DNA from 2 places in the Lysinibacillus sp. NPDC097214 genome. Region 2 is predicted to be linked to the other one. Evidence: riboswitches for the same ligand, from Rfam matches in the RefSeq annotation. Region 2 holds a riboswitch; the other holds the start of a gene.
What was found. Region 2 has a riboswitch for lysine ahead of ACQKMI_RS20505 (amino acid permease). Riboswitches for the same ligand answer to the same signal wherever they lie in the genome.
Positions count from the first base shown of each region.

Region 1: another riboswitch for lysine. It lies ahead of ACQKMI_RS02830 (aspartate kinase); the one in region 2 lies ahead of ACQKMI_RS20505 (amino acid permease).

Region 1 is NZ_JBNNSS010000001.1:580,090-583,480, forward strand. Features, by position in the region: gene ACQKMI_RS02820 (methyl-accepting chemotaxis protein) at 1-134, opposite strand, end outside; gene ACQKMI_RS02825 (hypothetical protein) at 459-590, shown strand; gene ACQKMI_RS02830 (aspartate kinase) at 617-1,849, opposite strand; lysine riboswitch at 2,086-2,264, opposite strand; gene uvrC (excinuclease ABC subunit UvrC) at 2,405-3,391, opposite strand, start outside.
Region 2 is NZ_JBNNSS010000011.1:4,180-7,570, reverse strand. Features, by position in the region: gene ACQKMI_RS20505 (amino acid permease) at 66-1,532, opposite strand; lysine riboswitch at 1,614-1,790, opposite strand; gene ACQKMI_RS20500 (CynX/NimT family MFS transporter) at 1,963-3,171, shown strand; one part of gene ACQKMI_RS20495 (IS3 family transposase) at 3,251-3,391, shown strand, end outside.

The sequences.
Region 1 (3,391 bases), on a different contig from region 2:
GCATTTTTCACATCAATGCTTTCCTGTTCAAGTTCCAATTCCAGAATGCGCTTTTTTAATATTTGTATTTCTAAATCGTTGTTTCTCTCAACGCTTTCATCCACTGGCTTTTGAAACAAACCAAACAATACCATACAACCCCCTCCTTCCACTTGGTAAAACATGTCACATTTCATTATATAACAATAGAATTGGATAAAAAGTAATAAATTACTGTAAACAAAAAAGATGTGCCATTTAATGACACATCCTATTCAATATTATATGTAAAGCGCTTGTTTTAATATCAATTATGCCTCGGCATAATTGCGTCCGGAATCGGCTTTGTGCTTAGGCCTGCACGACGCAGGTCAGTTAGCCGTTATCGCATGGATGCGATGATTTTAGGCTAACATCCCCTAAGGAGTCCTTTCCGATTCCTTGACATCCGCCGGAGGCTTTAGGCCAACAGATGTTTTTTGCGCGAAAGCGTAGTGCTAACGCAGCGTCAGCAGCATGAAGTTGGTCACTCAGTCATTGCCACAGGACGTGGCGTTCTTAGACTGAGTTCCTTTATTTCAGCAAATGTTTGGATACCCTCTGAAAAGTGACTTAAAGGAGATTTCTGTACCTGTCGCTACGCTTTAGGAGACATTTGCTGAAAGAGGTTAAATTCGTCATGTAATGCATTCGCTGCACGAATCATTTCGTCCTGAGGTACAACGACAGACACTTTTATTTCAGAAGTACTTACCATTTTCACGGGGATACCTTCTCGACGTAGACGATCAAACATACGGGCAGCCACTCCTGGATTTGATGCCATTCCTGAGCCAATAATAGAGACTTTCGCTAAACCGATTTCAAAATCAGCAAAACTAAACCCTAGTGATAATTTGCTATCTTCTAGGACACGTAATGCATCGGCGAACTCCTCTTTTAAAATGGTAAATGATACAGTCGGCTTTAAGCCATCAATTATTGCTTGTACGATGATATCGACGTTTATGCGATTTTCTGCAAGTATTGTGAACATATCTGCTAACGAAGCATTAGAATAAGCATCATACCCTACCGTTAGGCGAATAACGTCTGACTCATAGGCAACACCACGTACAACTAAATTTTTCTCCATTTCAACTTCCTCCTTCAATAAAGTACCTACTGTATCTTTTTCGCTTGACCGAGTGGTAACTGGGATTTGAAACTTCTTCGCTAACTCTACAGCTCGCGGGTGTAAAACTTGTGAACCTAAGTTTGATAGCTCCAGCATTTCATCATAGGAAATTTCTTCTAGCTTTTGTGCCCGAGCTACCTGACTTGGGTCAGCTGTATAGACTCCATCCACATTCGTGTAAATATCTACGCGCTCCGCCTCCAATGCTGCAGCAATTGCTATAGCCGTCGTTTCCGACCCACCTTTACCAAGCGTCGTAATATTCCGTGAATTATCGATACCCTGTTCCCCTGCAACGATGACGATTTTCCCCTGCATAAAATGTGCTTCTATTCGACTAGCGTCTATCTCATCAATACGTGCATTGCCATACATGGCATCGGTTTGAATACCTACCTGCCAGCCTGTTAATGACACTGCTTCATATCCTTCTTCCTGCAATGCAATCGCCACTAATGCACTTGTTAGTTGTGAGCTTGTTGACAATAGTGCGTCTAGTTCACGCTTAGGCGCATTGTCTGATAGATGACGAGCCATCTTTGCTAATTCTTTAGACATCCCCCTCATTGCCGTAGTGACAACGACAATCTCAAAACCTTTTTCCTTTTCTGCAATCACCTTTTTCGCAACATCTTGAATGTGCTCTGTTGATGTTAATGTAGCACTACCAAATTTCATCACAACTCTCGCCATCCTTATCATTCTCCTTCGTATTTAATCATTTTGCTGATTATAAAGTAGCTATACTTTTGCGGCTCTTTACAAAAATAACGCTGCAAATTCAAAGCGACCTTAAGTTATAGGGCTTGAACTAATACGGTTGGCATCACCTCTTACATAGTAGTAACTGCCTTAAAAGAAAGCTAAAAAGGCAGCTCTCACGTAACGTGAAAGCTGCCTATAACATGTACAATAAAAGTAACTTGCGCATGTGTGATAGCTCTCCGAAACGTTTAGAATCGACAGTCTTACATCTCTTAAATGTAAAACCAGTGCAGCATCGGAAACAACGATGCTTCACTTCGGCAAGCTCCCCTTTCATACATTTTCGCTGGACTTGTTCATCCTCGAATGTATTACTCTTGAACCTTGCACCTCTATCATCACTAAATAGTGAATGTATTTAATTGAACCTTAGCGGAAAAATTTCTAGTTATGGCTCATCGCAATCAACTTATAATAAGCTAAGGAACCTTATATAACATTGCTATATTGAAGAGCAATATTATCTACAACCTTAGCATATGTCTAATCCTTTGACAATGTATCCTGTTGAAAATAAGTATAAATATTGCTAGCTAGACTAGCAGGCATCCCGGCTTCTTCTAACGCCTGTACACTTGCCTCACGAATTTTTTTGACAGAGCCAAAATGCTTAAGTAATTGCTGTTTTCGCTTTGGACCAACGCCCTCTATATGATCGAGGACAGATTGTATAGCATGCTTCTCGTGCTGCTGTCGTAAGAAGGTAATAGCAAAGCGGTGTACTTCGTCCTGAATTCGTTGCAGTAAATAGAAGCCATCACTTGTGCGCTTTAATGCAATTACTTCAGGTGGATCACCAAATAGAAGCTGTGACGTATTATGCTTTTCATCTTTTGCTAATCCGGCAATTGGAATGACAAGGCCGAGCTCATCCTCTAATACTTCTCTTGCAACTTCCATTTGCCCCTTCCCGCCATCAATTAGTACTAAATCTGGTAAAGGTAGACCTTCCTTTAATACTCGAGTGTAGCGACGACGGATTACTTCCTGCATTGCCCCATAATCATCGTGCTTGGCAGCAGTGCGTGTTTTGTATTTTCGATAATCCTTCTTTGTAGGTTTTCCATCGATAAATACTACCATTGCAGATACAGCATCTGTTCCATGCATATGACTATTATCAAAAGCTTCAATTCGCAAAGGCGTAGAAATACCCATAGCTTCACCGAGCGCCTCACATGCTCCTATTGTGCGTTCTTCTTGACGCTCAATAAGCTGGAATTTCGCTGCTACAGCTATTTCAGCATTTTTAATCGCTAATTCAACAAGCTCTTTTTTTTGCCCACGTTTTGGTGTTAGTACCTTAACTTCTAATAATTCCGTTAAAATATCTGCATCAATGGATTGTGGGATAAAAATCTCCTTTGGCTTAATGTGCTCTAGCTTTTCGTAAAATCGCCCAACGAACGTTAAAAATTCCTCTTCTGCCTCTTGATAAATCGGGAAAATAGAGACGTCTCGCTCAATGAG
Region 2 (3,391 bases):
AATTCATTTTTCAACTAAAAAAACTGCCCTGCAAGTCATTTTTTATGACTCACAGGACAGTTTTATTATTCATTATCGACTTTTAAATCACATTGCTCAAGTGGAAGCATCTTTGTTTTATGCTTGATTTTATAGCCAAGCCATAACAGCAAGAACAGTGGAATACCGATATACGAGACAAGGACTCCGTACCAATCTACTGTATCCCCCGTAAAGGCATTGTAGTTTTGTCCAATAACAACAATCATACAAACCGTAAAGGCAAATAGCGGGCCGAATGGGAATAGCTTTGCTCTATACGGCAACAATTTCGGATCTAAGCCCTGTACCTCGAACGCTCGACGGAAACGGTAATGGCTAAATGCAATTCCTAGCCAGGCAATAAAGCCAGACATCCCAGAGGCATTTAGAAGCCACATGTAGACCACACCATCACCAAAGAATGAAGCTAAAAATGCTAGGGAGCCTACAGCTAAAGTCGCCATTAATGCGTAAATCGGAATACCTCGACGGCTTAGTTTAGCGAAAAATTTCGGTGCATGTCCATCTACCGCTAATTGCCAAAGCATACGAGAAGATGCGTACAGCCCTGAATTCCCCGCTGACAGCATTGCCGTTAGAATGATAGCATTCATCAATGATGCAGCAAAGGCAATTCCTAAACGGTCGAACACCAGTGTAAATGGTGAAACAGCGATATCTTCAGATAGCAAACGTGCGTCTGTAAATGGAATCAGCAGCCCAATTGCACCAATCGCTAAAATATAGAATAAAAGAATTCGCCAGAAAACAGACTTAACAGCTTTCGGAATATTTTTACCAGGATCATCTGTTTCACCTGCTGTTATTCCAAGTAGCTCTGTCCCTTGGAACGAGAATCCTGCAGCTAAGAAAATACCAAATGTAGCAAGGAATCCACCATGGAATGGTCCATCACTGATAAAGAAATTCGTAAAGCCTACCGGAGCGTTTCCTCCTAAAATACCAAAAATCATTAAGAAACTGATGATAATAAAAATGATTACAGTTACAACCTTTATCATGGCAAACCAATATTCACTTTCACCATAGCTTTTTACTGATAATAGATTGAACGTTAAAACGACAGCAATAAATAACACAGTCCAAAGTGCTGATGAGCTATCTGGGAACCAATATTTCATAATTAATGATACAGCAGAAATTTCTGCTGCAATTGTAATTGCCCAGTTGTACCAGTAGTTCCAACCAAGGGCAAAGCCTAGAGCTGGATCTACAAATTTTGTAGCATACGTACTAAATGAGCCCGATGATGGCATATAGGCTGCCATTTCGCCTAAGCTCGTCATTAAAAAATACACCATGATACCGATTAATGCATAAGCAAGAAGTGCACCGCCAGGGCCTGCTTGTGCAATGGCACCACCACTAGCTAAAAACAATCCTGTACCGATTGTACCGCCTAATGAAATCATTGTAATATGACGGCTTTTCAATTCTTTTTTCAGCTTTGGCGCTTTATGGCCAAGCTGATTGACTTTTATCTCACTCACAATATAGCATCCTTCCTTTAAGAGGCAAAAAAATGCCATCACATGAACGGCAGTGATGGCTAAATAAATCCTCTGTTCTTTCAAAATGATAGCTCAACACGTTGTTCAAACGTGACAGTTCTGTTCCTTTCGGAGACAGCCCCAGCATGAGGTTTTCAAGTCCCCTCACACTTCGGCAGTATTTCCTTTCAACTAATATCTCAAATGCTTGTCATTTCCATTAGCATACTCTTAAATACCGCGACCTCTACCTCAATATAAACATGAGGCATATTATTAAATTTATGATGTTTTTTATTTTAACATACGACCTATGACATTTCAATAACTCAAGTAATATTCTATATTTTGTGAATTTTCCACTATTTTTATTATTGTGATAAAGTGGTATAGTGGTTCAATCATAATTGTTCTAACAGGGGGGATTTATTTGACTACTCATGAACATACCGATACTTATCCTAGTAGGAAAATTAACTGGAAAGGTACAACCTTATTACTAGTTATCGGCGTAATTTGTATTGCCTCGACATTACGGATGCCGCTAACAGTTGTTGGACCTATTATTTCCTTTATCCGTGAAGACCTCGGCATATCCTATGTACTAGCAGGCTTTCTAACAACAATCCCTTTGCTAGCATTTGCAATTATTTCACCTTTCGCACCAATTGTCGCACGTAAATTCGGGCTAGAATTAACATTATTTTTATCAACTATTCTTTTAGGGCTAGGGATTGTACTACGCTCCCTCGGCACAACTAGTTTGCTCGTATTTGGTACTGCGCTAATTGGTATAGCCATTTCATTCGGTAACGTACTTATTCCAGGATTACTTAAATTGAAGTTTCCCTATCACGTAGGTTTACTTATGGCCTTTTTCACAATGTCGATGAATTTGACAGCTGGTCTCGGTGCTGGCATTAGCTATCCTGTTGCCCATTCATCAATTGGCTGGCAAGGTGCACTGGCAGTCGCACTTGTTCTTGTGGCGTTAACCATTTTAATTTGGATTCCACAGTTGAAATTTAATAAGCCTGAGCCTAATGTTAAAACTACGAAAGAACGTACACCTTTATGGAAATCACCTGTTACTTGGGCAGTAGCGGGAGCTATGGGATTTCAGTCATTATTATTCTATACAACCGCGGCTTGGATTCCAGAAATATATATAGCACAAGGATTAGCTGCAGATCGTGCAGGATGGATGTTTTCCATCATGCAATTTTCACAAGTCCCAATGGCTTTAGCTGTGCCTATTATCGCTAGTAAAATGACATCTCAACGACCTCTCGTATTAATGTTTACGGCATTTTACTTAATTGGCTTTATCGGACTAGTAATGGAATGGACAAGCCTCGCTATACTGTGGATGGTGCTACTAGGCTTAGCCGGTGGAGCCTCATTCTCATTAGCGATGATGTTCTTTACATTACGTACCCGTACCGCTTTTGAGGCAGCTGATTTATCAGGATTTGCACAATCACTAGGCTATTTATTAGCCGCAATTGGTCCAATCTTATTTGGTTATTTACATGATTTATTCGGTGATTGGAGTACCACTGGTTGGTTATTTGTTGTCGTAGTATTGATACTCTTCTTATGTTCATTTAGGGCTTCTAAAAACGAATATGTGAATTAAAAAAGGCAGCTCATAATCTTATTTTGAACTGCACCCCAATTGTTAGACACACTCTAACAATTGGAGGTGCAGTTTTTTTATGACTAGATTTACAACTGAAATAAAATTGGCCATTATTCAAGGATTTAATCCTAAATTAATTTCACTAAAAGAATACGCAAGACAAATGAAAGTGACAAGATCGCAATTTCAATACTGGTTGAAAGTCTATGAGTTACAC